Regions from separate parts of the Pradoshia sp. Z3_51 genome, predicted to be linked through region 2. Evidence: a T-box and tRNA genes for the amino acid it is inferred to sense, from the RefSeq annotation. Region 2 holds a T-box; the other holds one or more tRNA genes.
The links. The T-box of region 2 lies ahead of AC4BHA_RS08175 (valine--tRNA ligase). A T-box ahead of a tRNA ligase gene usually reads a tRNA of that ligase, here a tRNA-Val.

Region 1 (9,349 bases), on a different contig from region 2:
GAAGAAAATAATTATTGCTGGACCAGGGGCAGGAAAAACTACAGCTTTAGCAGCAAAACTAGTTTTGTTATTTAGGTATATAAATAAAATGAAAATTAAAGATGGAGTCTGTATTATTACCTATACAAATGTAGGTGTTAAAGAAATCAATAATACTTTGCAAAGAGCAGGAGTTGGTATTGTAACTCATCCCCATTTTATTGGAACAATTCATGAATTTTTCAATAAATTTTGCGTAATCCCTTTTTTTAAGCAACTCAAGAAGGATTCCATTTATTTTATTGAAGATACGACCGCTGAAATAAAGTTTTACGAGGATTTTTTAGCGCGTAAATATTCCTATTTAAAGAAAGAGTCTAAAAAAGAAATAAGAAAAGCTATTGCTAAAAGAGTATATGACAGTAAATTAATCTTTAATGAATCGGTTGGAAAATTTGAAGTATTAAATTCTAGTGGGTGGGATAAGTTTGAAAAGTATGAGTCTGATATTTTGCAAGCACAACTTACACGTAAAATTAATGGTTATTTAAAGTATGATGATACATTTCTGTTTTCGAAAAAATTTTCGAGTGATAAATACTATAGGGAATTATTGCAAAGACGTTTTAAATATGTGTTTATAGATGAATTTCAAGATACAACTCTTGAAGGTTTAGAGCTTATTAATAAGATTTTTGACACTGGTGAAAACGTAATACAAATGATAGGTGATCCTTATCAAACTATTATGTATAACCAGCCCATGCCGATATACGATGAGAGGATAGTGTTTGAATTAAATTTAACCAATCGTTTTGGCAAGGAAATTTCTCAACCTTTAAATATGATAGTGCCTGAGGCTAATATTCAAGTGAAAGAAGAAAAACGCTCCTTCAAACCTATTGCTTTAATTTATCAGAACGAAAAAGATATTTATCCGGAATATATAAGAATAATTAAAGAACACAATCTTCTCGATAAATCGTTTAGAGAATGTGAGTTTGGAGATAAAGTCCTTGTATTAGTTAAAGCTTGGGCTTCAAAAATAAAAGAAGGAGTAAATTACACTGAAAAAAAATCAAAAAAATCTGATTCACTTGCTGTTCAATTAAAACGGGAAATAATAGAATTTATCTACACTAAAATTAGTATAGTTCATAATGAAAGTTTTAGTGATATTAAAAAATGGGTTAATAATCATGAAAAAATTAATGAATTGAATAGTGTACTAATTGATGTGTTAAAATTTGGGGTTACTGATCCAATAAAAATTATCCTTAAAGAAATAATAAATACAATTCTGTTTGAAAAAGAAATTAGAGGAATAAACATAAATAATAGATTTTTTTCGAAAATTGAAGAGTTAATAAATACTTCTATTGCTGTAGATGAGGACGTAAATTCAGACCTCGATGACATTTATACAATTCATTCTGTTAAGGGTGAGACATTACGTTCTGTTCTAATTGTCAATTTTAACGGTCCTCTTACAGATATATTATTTAATAAATATGGTATTACCGATGAAAATAGCTATTCATTCACTTACCGAAATTTATTATATGTGGCAATGAGTAGGGCAGTATACTTATCTGTATTTGCCATCCAAAAAAATAATATTACAGATGACGCTCTTGAAAAACTCCAAAAACACTGGAGTATAAGAGAAATTAAAGGTGATAAATAATTTTTATAGAATCGCATATCTTAATAGAAGTTGTGCTCTTTTGGCGAGCAAGAGTTGTGCTCTTTTGGCGACCAAGAGTTTTGGTCGCCAATCCGTCGCCAATTGGTATTTAAATGAGAAATTTTTGGAGATATGTTTACATGAAAAAAAGGCTCAAACCCTTGATACCATTGGGTTTGAGCCTTCCTTAATGTATGATCCCGACTGGGTTCGAACCAGCGACCCCCACCCTGTCAAGGTGGTGCTCTCCCAGCTGAGCTACGGAATCAGAATACTATGTAATTAACAATATTTAATATAAAGGGTAAGTCAGTTAAAGTCAAGATGAATTTTTGTTGTAGGATCTTTCTTCTATATAAATACACAAAGCGATCCTTTAAATTAGAGAAGGAACATAGCCTTTTTAGTCCTCATGAATCTGTCTGACATTCTTCAGAGTAAAGTCTGTAATAATCATCACCAAGATCTGTCTAATAATTGGCGATTTTGAAAGCAAATTTATCATTCAGTTGATCTTTTTGCGCATACTAAAAATTATAAAATCTTTAGTAAATTTGTTTGACATAATTTACTAAAAATGATATTTTTAGTATACATCAGTTCTTTATAGAGAACTAGTGACTATTGATCTATGAATTATATCTATAAGTTTGAGAGAACTGATTGTAGTTTAGGATTATATCTATAAAAGATAGATAAACTCAATACAATAATAGGATGAAAAGGGCCTGCTTTGCTCCGTGTGTTCTAAATAAAGAACGATACATCAGGGGTGAAGGAGAAAAAAGTATGTCAAAAACGAATCTTGAGTTGAGGTTCTTCATGTGAAAATAACTTTTGATGGTGGGCAAGTTAACGGTGGTCACAGAGGAAGTTGATTGTGTAGAGAAGGAAAAAGCCCTTATACAAATTTATCGTATAGGGCTTTTTTTAAAATTGGAGTGATGAAGTTGATTCAGGTATTGAAGCAGATGGTGTACCAGGCGTTTGGATTTGCAATCAAAAGTGAAGTTGCCAGAGTTAATTTAGCTTGAAGGATAGAAATCTTAATATATCAACTTTTATTATGTCCAAAAGGAATGTAGTCAGTGATATGGATGGGGAGAAAGTGATGTTAAGCGTCCATAATGTTAAATATTATAATCTCGGTGAAGTCGGAGGCTTAACCTGGGAACTAATGAATGAACCTAAGTATCGATGAGCTTGTGGATCGATTAACAGAAGAGTATGACGGAAGCCCTGAAGAATGTGAAAGTCAGGTTCGTTCATTTCCTGGATATGTTGAAAAAAGAAGAATTAATTGACTAAACCATTACTTCCTAAGGAGTTATGTTTATGAACCTCATTCAGAAAGCTCGAACCTTGCTGTCCATAGATAGTAAAACCTTCATGATGTATGCAGAAGCTTATTGTTCCTTGGGAGTGGCCCGGATACAAAAGAGTCTGCCCTTTTCTAAAATTGCGCCTAAATTGGGCAGAAAGATGGAAGAGACCTCATTAACTTATGTGCCAGCCCATACTGAAATCCTGGAGTTAGTGTCCAAAAGTTTGGAGACGATGAGTAGATATACGTTTTGGGAAAGTAAATGTCTTGTTATGGCGATTGCAGGAATGAGAATGCTCGAGCGGCGTGGCATTGAAAGTACTCTTTATATGGCAACAGCAAGAGATAAGGAAGGAAAGATGAAGGCTCATGCCTGGCTGCGGAGTGGATTATATTTTGTAACTGGAGCCAATGGGAAGGAAGGATACACAGTGGTGGGAACCTTTGCTAAAAGAATGGGGGATCAGAAGGAGAAAAAATGATGGATAGACAACCTTTGCACGTGACCGGTTTTTCCAAAGAGCTGAACCTAATGTTCGCCTTGAGCAAGGTACCAACATGGCAGAAGAGGATATGGAAAAAGTAATTAACTGTTTGCAGATGGTCTTAATGAAGTAAATAATCTGAGCTAAAGAGGTAGAGAAAATGATAGGAAGAAATATACAGGAAATACGTAAACGTAAAGGAATGACACTGACCCAGCTAGCTGCAAATGCCGGAATATCTAAATCCTATTTAAGCAATATTGAAAGGGGAGTGAATCAAAATCCTTCAATTGAAGTATTGAAAAGGCTAGCGTTTGTTTTAAATGCAGATTTAAAAACTTTATTGCGCGTACAAGAAGGTGTTGAAACCAATCAAAATATGAATCAGGAATTAATCAACCTAATCGAGGAATTAAAGACAACCGTAATTGATAAAGAACAAATGGATGAGTATCGGGCATTAATTGAGTATATTATGTGGAAAAGCAAAGTAAAATAATTGCCCAACCCTACCAAAATATCGAAATCATCCTAGCCAATGATGGATCAGAATTTATGGTTATACGCAGGATGGAATGCATAGTATAGATCAGTTAAAAATCGGTGATAATCAGTGGCCGGTCGCTGTTGATGGCCATAGGCTTGAGACTCGACCTTATTTGCTGTGGAAATTGGATTACATGCATTATAAATACGGGAGTTGGCTCTGGAAGAGTGCTTTTACGTTTGTCGTCATCTAACTCATTCTGTGGGAGGTTTAGGATTGAAAAAGCCAAATTTCCAGGTCGTATTTTGGTTGCTATATCAGTAATGAATAATGGAATTCAAAAAGCCTCCCGGTTATGACGGGAGGGAGCCTTGCGATAGCCTAAGTCTGGGTGAGTAATCTGGATAAATCTTTCCTAATGATATCAAGCCGATCTTCCATAAGTACCTGTGGAATTTTATAGCCGACAAACAAGGGAGATACAACAAAGCGTGGGATGGCCTTGCAAATAATCAAGTCATGAAAATGGTAAAAGAAAAGGTTATAGCTGGTGCATCCCTTATGGAAACCATCCAAAATATAACGGACCAGGATTTGAAGTTTATCAGCAAAATCATCAATCTCATCTAATGTGTTCAATATTAAATTGAATTCAGTAAAACCGATAACTGGATACTTTGATACATTTAACTCAATACCGGATTTCTTGTATACCTCTGTGCCTTCAAAATCAATCATTGCCATATTCTTATGGTAATCTACATGTTTCATTCCAATCACTTGCATATGGGCATGCTGAATGCTGCCGCCTGAAAAGGGACCATGATTCTTAAATAAGATAACGGACTCATACTCACCAGTCTTCTCCACTTCAAGCCATTTAGCAATACTGAAGCGAATTAATTCACGCATATGCTTCTGTTCATATCCCCTTATATCTTCGTGACATTGATTGGTTTCAATAATGACCGTTTGATAGGTATCCAGAAGAGTGGGATATTTATTCATCAACCAAATAATATCTCCCTTTGTCTCAAGAATATCGGTAAGCTCATCTCTTTGGCAAAAGGGGCAGGCTGCTGTTTTATTACGGATAGTTTCAGGCTTTTGACTGCCAATTGTACTTGAAAAATATAATTGTTGCTGATCCATACTTGCACCTACCTTGTTAACTGTTAAAACTCGATATGTTTATTATAAATTAAAGATATGTACGATTGTATATTTTTAGCCATATTATAGAAATAAAAAAAGTGTAAAAATACATAATAAAATGTCGATAGTAACAATGACATATATCTTTAATTGATTGATTATAAAAACATGGACGGTGAGTAGTGAAATGGATTTCGAGTATAGGGATCAATATGTACAGGGAGAAATAGGTGATGTGATTTATTTTAAAAGAGGAAATTTATTTATCTTTGGAGAAATTATAATACTGAGGGAAGCTTCGTGTATTGTGGAAATTTCTAAAGAATATGCAGACGAATTGAAACTCAACACAACGAGAACAGTTGTCAGACATGGTAATTATAAAATTATTGAGACCTCAAAAGTTCGCGCAAGAGTAAGTGAGCAACAAATCGATCCATTCAGTACACAAGTTTATCATTAAATTTACAATTCGTAGGGAGTGATTGTAAAAGTACCAATCGTGCAATGAAATCACCATTGAATATGCCTTTAAAGTTTTTTAAACCAAATTTGGAAGGAGAGAAGAAATGAAAATTAAATTATACGTCTTTTTAACATCTACCAAGGATAAAGAAAATAGTAGAAGCGAAATGATGATGAAAACAGTTGAGTCATCTTTCCGTCCGGTAATAGGAGACATTATTGAAGATCCTGGATTTGATCAGGGATTTCACAACGGATATGAGGTTGTGAAGGTGACGGTTAATTATGAGAAGAATGAATGCTATGTATCTCTTAGTCCGATGGCAATTGAATTAGAGGAAATTAGATTCGATGATTATATAAATAAGCTTACAGCCAATGGATGGGAAATCGTTTCAAAAGAGGATATATCAATGGCTAAATCTCAATCTCAACTATGATCTTTATACATATTATGACATCTTGAATCAAAGGACCGCGATTGGTCCTTTAATCATTTATAATCTAATTTTTATCTCAGGGCCTGTTGGTTTCTTTTGAAAGGAGTTTGATGGTCTGTAAAATTAAACGTCAGTTCAGGAAGAGAATCCGGTAATGGGGGAGAAACTATTATTCATTTAAGGGGGCAATCACATCATGAAAAGAGAATGTGATTGCCCCCTCTCTGTTATTAGATTAGATTAAGCACCAACCTTCACATGGTCGGTGTCAGGCTGATTGGTTAAATCTTTCTTCTGAAGCAGCCACATGAGTCCTGCTGAAATGAATCCGAGGGATCCAATTACCATCCAGGCAGATGTAATCGAGTATGCTGCAATAAAGCTTCCCATAATCATTGGGCTTGTTGCATATCCGGCGCCAATTATCAGTGGGAGAATACTGCTGACTCTGCCTCTGTGCGAAGCTGGTGTTTGATTAGCTATAAAGGTCGAAGCATTGATTGCAATCATGATTTCTCCAATGGTCATGATGAAAATAGATACATAGAAGAAGGGAAGTATCGTGGTGAAGGCGAGCATACCAAAGGCAAAAGCATAGCACAAGGCTCCGGTGGCTATCACTTTTATAGGCCTTATCTTATTTGTCAGTTTCGTAATAATCGGCGTAAACGAGATAACCAATATACCGTTAAATGCGGCAAGTGTTCCGTAATAGGCTGCGCCAGAATCATTAAACAACTCCTCTAAATGCAGCGGTATGGTAAATGCCCATTGAGCGTATTCAAATTCGATACATAATAGAATAAAAGCGAACATAATTAATATTGGTCTTGCCCTCAGCACTTTAAAAACAGATCCTTCTACATGCTCCTCAAGCTTTCTTTCCGTTTTCTCTGTTACTGAAATATGTTTGGTTTTTGTCTCTTTTATAAAAATGAAAATTAATGTTGTTGCTAAGAGCGTAGCAATTCCATCAATGATGAAAACAAGATCTAAATGATTTTTATATAGTAGACCGGCCATGATTGGACCAACCGCAAAACCTAAATTAAAACCCATATAGGTTAATGAATAAGCACCTTTCCGATTCTCGGGGGTAGTTAAATCCGCCAATAGTGCATCGTAGGCAGGTGAGCACAAAGCAAAGAAGAGTGATGATAGCATGAGCAAATAAGCCATGGTCATCGAAGGCTCTATTAAACCTATGGATATAACGGTTATGCCTCCTAGACCTTGCGAAACTACAATAATAAATTTTCTCCCCAAGGTATCAGCCAGCTTTCCGCCTAAAATCATACTTGGTGCAGAAATGACACTGACTAAAGTAACATATAGCCCTGCTTGCGCACTATCCATGCCGATCTTCTGAGTGAGGATTAAAACAAGTAATGGATGTACAAACCCTCCCAGACTATTAATAATTCGAGCAAAAAATATAATATAAATTTCTTTGGGTAACCCCCGATATGGACTAAATAAATTTTTAAAAAACTGCATAATGCCTCCTGATTCCTTTAATTAAATTCCAATAATTTCTATTTTAATAGATAAATAGGTAAAAGAGAATATTTGTTTAAAAAATTTTAAATATTTTGAAATTTTAAAGGAAGGAATTGGTATAATGGTGTGTGAAAGATGATAGCTTCAACCAGAGAGAAGGTAAGCAGATGGAGTTTTTTAATGTATTGATTCCGGTATTTGTTATATTTGCTTTAGGATATATAGGCGAGAAGAAGATAGGATTTGATCCAAAAACGATTTCAACGATGTCCCTTTATTTAATGACACCATTACTGGTGTTTCAAACGTTTTATACTAATGAACTGACCTTAGATTATCTTTATATTGTTATTTACGCGTTTGGGCTTTGTTTAGCACTTATGATCTTTGTATGTTTTATCGCTTTTATAAATAAATACAACATAAAGGAAACCTGTGGGCTCATTCTTGGTTCGGTTTTTATGAACAATGGTAATTATGGAACACCTGTTGCGTTATTATTGTTTGGCGCTGCCGGATTTGATTACGCCATCATCTTAATGGTCACCCAAAGTATCGTGATGGCTACAATTGGGGTATATGTAGCGGCGCGAGGAAGTGATATAGGCGGAGGGATTAGAGATACACTTGCAATTGTATTACGTATGCCTGTTGCATATGGAGCGATTTTTGGACTGTTATTTCAGTACACGGGTATTACCATCAGCCATTCCTTAATGACTACCATTGATTTAGTTGGAAGCGCGGCTATTCCGACAATCATGCTTGTTTTAGGTATGCAATTAGCCAAAATCAGTCTTAAGAATATTGAATATAAAAAGGTTACGTATGCACTAATCATTAAATTGGCAGTGGCGCCCCTTGTAGCGTGGGGAATTTCAGCCCTTTTGCCAATCGATACCTTGCTTAAACAATTAATGATTATCATGGCCGGAATGCCTGCTGCTGCAAATACGACGATGTATGCCATTCAGTTTAATACAAAGCCGGAATTTGTTTCGGTTTGTACATTTATAAGTACAGTACTTAGCTTAATCACTTTACCAATCATTTTTTATTTTGTTTTATAGTGAGAAGGATTTATTAGAAAGTGAAGTACATAAAATGGGATTAAACGAATCAATTTATATGAAATATTAGTTGTTCCGCAGAAAGGATGGTATTGGGAATGAAAAGAAACAAAGTATGGATTCCAGCGCTTTTAATGGGGGTAAGCTTGGTGGTATGTATAATGGCCCTTATCCAATCGATCAACTCAACTCCTCAAAGATATCCATTATTAGGCTTGATCCCCTGTGTTATAGGTGCAGCTTCTTTTCTATATATCAATAAAACCGCCCAAAAAAAGACTTTGTTTCTATGGTTCACTCAGATATTAAATATACTATTTATGATATTTCCATTGATAACACTTCTATACTTTATGTCCTCTAATTAGATTCTTAATTATTGACCTCTTGATTTTGAGGTCTTTTATTTATGCTATAAATCTTAAAACTATAAAATTATGGTATTTTTTATAATATATTGAAACTTTTTTCTAGGATAAACAGTCTAATAAGTAGAGAGAAAACAGGGGGGAGCCGCATGCATGAAGATGCTTCTTTAGTACAAAGGGCTATAAAAGGGGATGATACAGCATTTTTAACTTTATTAGATCTTCATAAGGAACAGCTGTATCGAATGGCCATTGTCTATTTAAAAAATGAAGGAGAAGCTCTGGAAGCTATCCAGGAAACGACTTTTCGAGCATACCGTTCAATTAAAAAGCTGCGAGAGCCATCCTATTTCTCTACATGGCTTGTAAGAATTTTATTAAACGTTTGT
Region 2 (9,349 bases):
CTTCGATTTCTCTTTCAAAACTTTTATCAGCTGTTCCATATATGAAACTCACTTCCAAACAAGTAGCTTTAGTCTATTTCTCTTGAACAAAAAAGACGTATTCCTCCTCTCTAGTAGTCGGAATACGTCTCTTTTATTTAATATATTGCGCCACTTTGTTACGTCCGGCGCGTTTTGCTCCTGTATACATAGCCCGGTCTGCATGACGGATTAATGAGTGAGGATCATCCGCATCAATTGGAGCGGTTGAAACTCCAATTGATGCAGTTACTCTTACATGAACCCTCCTGCTTTCACTACCTAAATCAGATACTAATTCATACGGCTTTGTTCCAATTTTTTGACGTACCAGTTCGGCAAATTTATAGCCTTCCTCCACTCCTGCACCAGGGAGGACAAGCACAAATTCTTCACCGCCATATCTGGCTGCAATCCCTTTAAATTGTACGAGTGAAGACAAACGTTCTGCTACCTGGCATAAAACTTCGTTCCCACCCAAATGTCCGTAAGAGTCATTTATTGACTTAAAGTGATCCAAGTCTATTAAGATAAGAGTTAATGTATCCAGCTTTCTTCCCCTTATCAGGATAAATTGTTCTTTTAAGTAATCTTCCAGAAAATAGTTGTTATATAGATTTGTTAAAGAGCAGCGTTCACTTTTGGCTTTTGTTTCTTCATAATGCTTCGCATTTTCAATAGCTGAAGCCAGATATGTAGAAAGAATATCTGCAATCGTTATCTGACTGTTTTCAAAAAAGTTTCTTTTCGAAGATATATGAAGGACAATCCCTTCCATTTGCTCTGCATTTAAAACCGGAACAATCAAGACGCTTTCTGCCCAATCAGGAATACCATGGTTTTCGTATTTCTTCAGGGAGGCAGAGCTCTGAATCAGCAATGTTTTTTTTGATTTCCATACTTCTCCTAACAAGCTGTCTGTTGCCGAGATTAAATTCAAATGGGGCATACCAGTCTCATTTTTACTTTCATAACGAACCATACGAAGGCGATTATTGGCTTTGCTATCCACACTAAGAATATAGGTTTCGTCCACTGGGAAAATCCTTGAAATTTCACCCAAAAATAAATCCAGTACTTGCTTGACTTCTAATCTTTCTGTCAATCTGTGACCAATTTGGCTCGCTTTTTGCAAATCTTCATTCATATGGTCAGCCCGATAATACAGTCTCATCACAAGAGCCAAACTCACAAGCGGTACGCCAACAATAATAATGGCTACCACCCCCAGCTCCTGATAGGTTGAATACAATAATAAACCGATTGGAAAGATGATAATACTGGATACGATATCCGCAACCTGATCTTTTGCAACAAACTCTACTTTTGCCTTATATACAAACACATCTATGAGTAAAGCACAAATAAAATTAGATAAGAACCAGACAATTTGGTGGATTACAATTAATGAAAATACACTTATATCCGATAAGTCCAAATTAGAATGCTGACCGCCAAGCAAATAATAGATTAATCCGCTTGTTAATGAATTAATAAAAAACATTAAAGAATTCATCGGAATGCGGAAAAGCTCATCCTTGCTTATTTTTATTCTATAGAGCAATGTTATTACTCCGATTTGCGAAAGGATTATTTCAACAAATAATCCGTACTCAAGGAATAGAGCCAAGGATACACCCTGAAGGAGAAAAATTGGCAATCCATTTATCATAATAGGGTAATACGTAATAATACAAAGCAGTAATAGGAACAGAAGAATATCAATCGAAAAAAAGCTTCCTAAAATAGGATACTCCGTATATGAAATATATAAACTTGCAGGGACGATCAATAACCAAAGTATCCAAATAATGAAGCGTTTTTGTTTTGTAACCATTACCGCCCCTCCGTTCAGGAATTTCATCCATCTTATGTCAAATTTTATCAAAAATTCTGACATATGTCACACAAGTATTTACAAAAACAGGTCTTATGGAGGATTGTCATGAACATCATTACTTTTACATGAATTTAGTTATGACTTTCGAATAATTTCATTGACGATATATGGACGAATAGACGCCAAAAAATATAAAGAGCCTGTGACCAATAGCATATCTCTGTCTTTCATTTTGGCTAATATCTCATTTATTCCTTCTACCCAATCTTTTTTTACATCCTTATGAGGGTGTCGGCTATGTTTAAAAAGCTCCTCTGCCTCATTCATTCGTTCTAATGGAATCTCCGTAAAAGTTATACTTGCTGCCTTTTGTTCAATCATCTGAATCATCTTTGTATAATCCTTGTCCTTTAAGGCCGCAAACAAAATATGTATATCACAATTTGGGTAACGATCATCAATCGTTGAAAGCAGAGAGTTTATACCTGACACATTATGTGCGCCGTCCAGGATGATTAGCGGCTGGTTCGACACAATCTCAAAACGCCCTTTCCATCTGGCAGATGCCAGTCCTTTTCTGATACTTTCTTCCCGAATCGAAAAGCGATACGTTTCACTAAGTAATATTGAACTGATGACAGCAAGCGCTGCATTCTCAACTTGATGGCTTCCAAGCATGCTAATATGTAAATTCTCCAGTAAGTATTCTCGCCATTTAACCGTGAAAACTTCCTGATTTTTAGGGTGAGAGCGGTTCAAAATCTTAAATTCTTTTCCTAGCGTATATAAAGCAGCATTCATTTTCTCTGCCTGTTTTGTTAGGGGCTCTAATGCTTCCTCATCTTTTACACCTGTAACAACTGATGTTCCATTCTTGATAATACCTGCTTTCTCTGTTGCAATTTCACCCAAAGAATTTCCGAGAATGTTGGTATGCTCTAAAGAGATGCTGGTAATGATCTCCAAAAGCGGTTCAATTACATTAGTGGAATCAAGTCTCCCCCCAAGTCCGGTTTCAATAATAAGAATATCCGGTTGCTCATTTTTAAAATGCAGAAAAGCTAATATAGTCGTTACTTCAAAAGCAGTTAGATAATCCCCTTTTTGCTCTGATTCATTTATTACAGGGAGGAGGTAATTTAATAATTCAACTAGCTTATTGTCCGAAATCATTTCCTCATCAATCATAATTTGTTCGTTCAGCTTTTCAAGATAGGGAGATGTAAAGGTACCTACCCGGTAGCCCTCTGCCACCAAAATATGTTTTAAAAATGTAAGCGTAGAACCTTTGCCATTTGAGCCTGCTATATGTATACAAGGAATGCTGCGCTCCGGATTTCCCAATTTACGTAAGACTCTTTCCATTCTTTCCAGGCCAAAATCCATCCCAAGTTTTGCTGTACGGTCTGCAAGAAACTTCTCTGCCTGTTGATAATCCTGTATCATTTTTTTCACTCCTCAACCATTGCGCTATGTATTAGTATGACATGATTGAACAAAAACACCCTGTTCAAATGCTTCGAACAGGGCGCAATAAAATGTCTTAAGCCAATTCTTCTAAATCCTTCAGGCGGCTTTGTACAGCCTCACGTTTTTCAACATAGTCTGCCAGCTTCGCTTTTTCTTCTTCAATCACCTTTTCAGGCGCTTTTTTCATGAAGCCTTCATTGGATAGCTTTTTCTCAATTCTTTCTACTTCTTTTTTCCATTTTTCAAGTTCTTTTTGAAGACGTTTTTGTTCCTCTTCAATATTTAATAGACCTTGCAATGGAAGAATTAATTCAACACCCGTTACGATAGCTGTCATCGCTTTATCATCAGCAGGGATGTCTGTACCAATTGTTAATTCCTCTGGATTACAGAAGCGCTCGATATAGCTGCTGTTTTTCTCAAGAACAGCTTGTGTTTCTGCATCTTTCGCCTTCAAAGAAAGCTTGATTTTTTTGCTGAGCGGCGTGTTCACTTCTGCGCGAATATTACGTACTGTACGAATGATTTCGACAAGCAATTTCATTTCATCAGAAGCTTTTTCATCCGTTAAGTCCGGATTTACAACAGGCCAAGATGCTGTTGTGATGGACTCCCCTTGGTGAGGAAGGTTCTGCCAAATTTCTTCAGTGATGAATGGCATAAATGGATGTAACAATCGCATCGTTTGATCCAATACGTACGCAAGGATAGAACGTGTTGTAAGTTTAGCTTCCTCGTCTTCTCCATATAGAGGGAGCTTCGCCATTTCAATATACCAATCACAGAAATCATCCCAAATGAAGTTGTATAATGCACGGCCAACTTCACCGAATTCATATTTATCTGCCAGTCTTGTTACAGTTTCAATCGTTTCGTTTAGACGAGTTAAAATCCATTTATCCGCAACTGATTTTTTGCCTGTTAAATCAATCTCTTCATATTTCAGCCCATTCATATTCATCAAGCAGAAACGGGATGCATTCCAAATTTTATTGGCAAAGTTCCAAACAGATTCTACTTTTTCATAGCTGAAACGTAAATCCTGACCTGGTGAGCTTCCAGTTGTTAAGAAATATCTTAATGAATCCGCACCATATTTCTCAATAACCTCCATTGGATCTACACCATTACCAAGAGATTTACTCATTTTCTTGCCATGCTCATCACGTACAAGTCCATGAATCAATACATCTTTGAATGGACGCTCTCCAGTGAATTCAAGTCCCTGGAAAATCATTCTTGATACCCAGAAGAAAATAATATCGTATCCAGTCACAAGAGCTGCTGTTGGATAATAACGTTTAAAGTCTTCTGAATCTGTATCAGGCCAGCCCATTGTGGAAAACGGCCATAACGCAGAACTGAACCATGTATCCAATACATCTGTATCCTGCGTCCAGTTTTCGATATCTGCAGGATCTTCCATTCCTACATGTACCTCGCCTGTTTCCTTATGGTACCAAGCCGGAATGCGGTGACCCCACCAAAGCTGTCTGGAGATACACCAGTCATGGATATTATCCATCCAATTCAAATATGTTTTCTCAAAGCGTTCCGGTACGAATTCTACTTTACCTTCAGTGGATTGCATTTCAATTGCACGCTCTGCCAATGGTCCCATTTTAACAAACCATTGTGTAGATAAATAAGGCTCTACAACAGATCCGCTTCTTTCAGAGTGTCCAACCTGATGGATATGCTCTTCAATTTTGAACAACACTCCCTGATCCTGAAGATCTTTCACAATTTGCTTACGGCAATCGAAACGGTCCATACCTTCATATTTGCCAGCCTTCGCGTTCATCGTTCCGTCTTCATTCATAACTAGAATGCGTTCAAGATTATGACGATTACCTACCTCGAAGTCATTAGGATCATGTGCTGGTGTAATTTTTACAACGCCGGAACCAAAATCCATCTCTACATAATCATCGCCAACAATCGGAATTTCTCTTCCTACGATTGGCAGGATAACCGTTTTTCCAATCAGGTGCTTATAACGGTCATCTTCCGGGTGAACTGCAACTGCTGTATCGCCAAGCATTGTTTCCGGACGAGTTGTCGCAACTTCAATATGCCCGCTGCCATCTGCAAGTGGGTAGCGCATATGATAAAAAGCACCCTTAACCTCTTTATGAATTACTTCAATATCAGAGATCGCTGTTTTTGTACTTGGATCCCAGTTAATAATATATTCACCGCGGTAAATAAGGCCTTTTTCATAAAGTTTTACAAACACTTCACGAACAGCTTTTGAAAGTCCCTCATCTAGAGTAAAGCGTTCACGAGTATAATCAAGGCCCAATCCAATTTTTGCCCATTGCTCACGGATATGAGATGCGTATTCCTCTTTCCATTTCCATGTTTCTTCAACAAATTTCTCACGTCCCAAATCATAACGTGAAACACCTTGATTGCGCAGTTTTTCTTCTACCTTCGCTTGAGTTGCGATTCCCGCATGGTCCATACCTGGCAGCCATAATACGTCATAACCCTGCATTCTCTTCATTCTTGTCAAAATATCCTGAAGCGCAGTATCCCATGCATGACCTAAATGCAGTTTACCCGTTACGTTTGGAGGAGGAATTACAATCGTATAAGGTTCTTTTTGTTTATCCTGTCCCGCTTCAAAGAATTTACCCTTTAACCACCAATCATAGCGTCCTTTTTCGATTGATTGAGGATCGTATTTGGTTGGCATACCAATATCCGTTTGTTGCTCCATTTTTCATTCTCCTTTACTTTCATAATTGGTGAAAAACGCAATAAAAAAACCGCTTCATCCTCTATATAAAAAGGACGAAACGGTATGTCTCGCGGTACCACCTTTGTTCCAATACAAATAACTGTTGTATCGGCACTTCATTTCGTTAACGGCTCTTCACCGGTTATCCGCTACTATTGACGTTCACGGAAACAGCTCCCGGGCGACCTTCTGCGATTACGGTTACTGAAGGAATCTTACAGCCGATGGATTCCTCTCTCTTACAGTCTTAATCACATACTCTTCCCATTCAAAGCTTTTCATTGTTATTTTGGTTTCTCATAATCGGAAATCATTTTTTAATACTGTTATCATACATAAGTATGCATCTACTCGTCAATCATTGTTTCCCATTTTTCTATATTTTATTCAAGCCTATGTCCAAGGTGTCATCGTCAATTCTCATTCTTAGACGCTTTAAATAATGCTGTACAGACACCCATTCAGGGGTAATTTTATATTCTATCATAAAGGGGGAATTTACATGCGAAAAAAGGTAACTCAATACAATATGCCTCCGTGGATTCGAAATACAAGAAATGTCTTACAGCAATTCTCCATTCCCTTTGCCGTTTTTCAAGGAATCCGGACATTCTTTTTTCCGACCACTTTTGATTTATTTCTGCTATTATTACTGATTGGTCTTGCTTTAGCCTTCCACTTTGATATTCTGTAATCTTTTATAACTATTCATTTAGACCAGGTAGGTTTGCCTGGTTTTTGTTTGATACAGCCTATCATTTTATTATGTTGATGCCATATCTTTTATTTCTCTTCCTTCGCCTTTTTGCTTTCTTCTATTTGTTCCATCCTCATAATAATATATTCAATGTTTTTTAATAACCAATACTGCCTTTGGAATCTTCGGCAAAATTGTATTTCATCCTGTTTACCTTTTTTTCTGGAGTATTGTTCTACTACCTTGATACAATTAGCCGGATAGGCTAAATAGGATAAGAATAAACGCAGCTCACCCTCCTTGTAGGGAAAATACTTCAGATAAAGATAGATCCACTCAACTATTTCTTCACCCTGGATTGGATAAGTTTTTAACTGCTTAACGACAAAAGGCAATAAGTCGAAATAGGCAGGTGCGGTTTTACTCTGTTCAAAATTGATAAAATGGCCATAACCATTTTCACTATATAAGAAATGATGAATTGAGATATTTCCATGGGTCACCACACTGCGTACTTTTTCTTCTTCCTTTGTTAGGTCAAACCACTCCTTCAGTTTATTTAAGGAATACGTCAGAGCCTGAGACAAGTCATAAAAGCACATACTAAACAACTGCTCAAACGGAGACATATACCACTTCTTTTCGATGGTTGTTACCATTTCACGAATAAATTCCTTTTGCTCCTCCCACTCCTTGACTGTTTTTTCATAATGCTCTTCCCGTTCCTCTTTCGTAATGTTAATTTCTTTGCCAGATAGCGTATGCATTCTTGCCAATTCCCTGAACATCTGCTGGTGTCGTTCTGCCCGTTCCTCTATATGTTCATCCGGCAGCCAAGGCATAAGGTAACTGATTTTATCATGAGTTAATACTCCATATCTGCCATCAACTGTTGGAAAAATCGGAACAATTCGGTTATATCCATTTTGATATAGGTTCTGCACATTTTTGATAAAATCAATGCCTTTGGTTGCCGGGATGGTTTTAATCGCAAATATACCATTGTTCGTATATACTTTTTTTACTTTTCCAAAATCCTCGTAAAATTCAAGTTCCAATTGATAGTTTCTTAGAAACTCAGATATCCACTCCTGATCTTTTCTTAACATTCCTCTGGCACCCTTTCTGCATGTGCCCTTTTTGGAAACCAATGAAATCTATTTCAGCTGCCCTATCATAAGTCATTATTTTTTAATGAGCTATGCAGCCATGTTTCTCACAGTTAAATTGCATTGTACTATTCCTATTAAAAAAGCAGAGCATATAATGCTGTGCTCTGCTGTTAACTAGACCTATTATTTATAAGAAGCAGCAGCTTCAGGAATATAAATTACCTGACCAGCTTTTAGATCGGATGTTAATTCCAACCCGTTTATTCTCGCGATATGCTGAACGCTCGTTTTATATCGATCTGCCAGAACATCAATATTTTCTCCATTTTGGACAATACAGACTCTTACTTTTGATTGTTGTGATTCTTCCTCCTCTGTAAATAAATCGTATAACAAAGATTTAGACTTACCTTCAGTTTGATCTTCGTTCTCCTTCCCATTCTTTCTTTTAGAATCAGACGATTGATACTTTTTCTCTACATACTGATTGGATGTTTGTTCTTTTTTCTGTTGACGTATGCGAGAAACATTTGTTTCCGGTTCTACTGCAGCTTTATTCAAATCTGGTGCTACATTCGCTTGAGATTGGTGCGGCTGTACTCTGTCATATTCAGGACTTTCCTCTTTTTCATATTCTGAACTTTCCTCTTTTCCATACTCGGCAGTAAAAGGAACGACTTCCATTAATTCCGGAGGACCCTCATCAAATCTATTATCATATGGAATGGAAAAAGATTGGTTTTCATCTTTTTGCTTTTGTCTGTCAACTAATTGGTCCGGTTCAAAAGCAAAAGGGCTATAGTCCTTGTCTGTATGATCTGACTCATCATTCGGCTGTGTTTCTTCATAATCGGCTGGTTGATGCAGTCGGGGTGACAATTTAGTTTCAACATAAAAATGGTCATCCTGGTTATGATTACTCTCTATATAAGAAGTTGGGTTCTTGAGATAAATCTCAGGCGAATCTGCCAAATCCTCCTGCTCCTGATCCTCATCCTCAGAATTTTCCCGATATAAATGCACCTCTATCTGTTCTTCCTCTTGCTCATTATGGACTTCTGCCTGAATAGTAATCTCCTCTGCTGACTCCTCAAAATCTTCGTTGATTTTATTCCATGTATGAGTATGATGCTCTTCCTGAAATCGCCCGGATGTTCCATTTTGATAGTTTGAAGTCTCTTCCCGTTCCTCTGTCTCTGTCACTTGCGTCTGCTCTTCAGGCAAATTATCGTAAACTCCACCAATCCATAAATCTGCTCTAATTTGCAGATATCCCTTTTCTGGCAGCTTATAATCAAAGGTATGCACACCTATATTAAGCTCATCCATTTCCCGAACTCTTTCTGCAGGAATCGTTATATCTACAGGAAATTGCTGATGGAATTCAAATAAATGATGCTCCCTTTGTTCGATTACAGAAACATAGCGCCGAAACGGATCTTCTGCTCCTTCTTCCTGTCCTGTTG

Region 1: it encodes a tRNA-Val, which carries the amino acid that the T-box ahead of AC4BHA_RS08175 (valine--tRNA ligase) is inferred to sense. The anticodon was not compared.

The regions. Positions count from the first base shown of each region.
Region 1 covers NZ_JBZAJC010000002.1:72,470-81,818, forward strand. Annotated here, with positions in the region: gene AC4BHA_RS03990 (UvrD-helicase domain-containing protein) at 1-1,666, shown strand, start outside; tRNA gene AC4BHA_RS03995 (tRNA-Val) at 1,862-1,934, opposite strand; partial or broken gene AC4BHA_RS04000 (lasso peptide biosynthesis PqqD family chaperone) at 2,733-2,970, shown strand; gene AC4BHA_RS04005 (lasso peptide biosynthesis B2 protein) at 3,002-3,472, shown strand; gene AC4BHA_RS04010 (helix-turn-helix domain-containing protein) at 3,636-3,974, shown strand; gene AC4BHA_RS04015 (DUF4931 domain-containing protein) at 4,344-5,114, opposite strand; gene AC4BHA_RS04020 (DUF2187 family protein) at 5,305-5,580, shown strand; gene AC4BHA_RS04025 (hypothetical protein) at 5,687-6,022, shown strand; gene AC4BHA_RS04030 (MDR family MFS transporter) at 6,263-7,519, opposite strand; gene AC4BHA_RS04035 (AEC family transporter) at 7,690-8,592, shown strand; gene AC4BHA_RS04040 (sigma-70 family RNA polymerase sigma factor) at 9,110-9,349, shown strand, end outside.
Region 2 covers NZ_JBZAJC010000003.1:198,062-207,410, forward strand. Annotated here, with positions in the region: gene AC4BHA_RS08165 (sensor domain-containing diguanylate cyclase) at 134-1,855, opposite strand; gene AC4BHA_RS08170 (bifunctional folylpolyglutamate synthase/dihydrofolate synthase) at 1,994-3,304, opposite strand; gene AC4BHA_RS08175 (valine--tRNA ligase) at 3,402-6,053, opposite strand; T-box leader at 6,121-6,355, opposite strand; gene AC4BHA_RS08180 (YszA family small membrane protein) at 6,577-6,768, shown strand; gene ysxE (spore coat protein YsxE) at 6,858-7,880, opposite strand; gene AC4BHA_RS08190 (LysM peptidoglycan-binding domain-containing protein) at 8,067-9,349, opposite strand, start outside.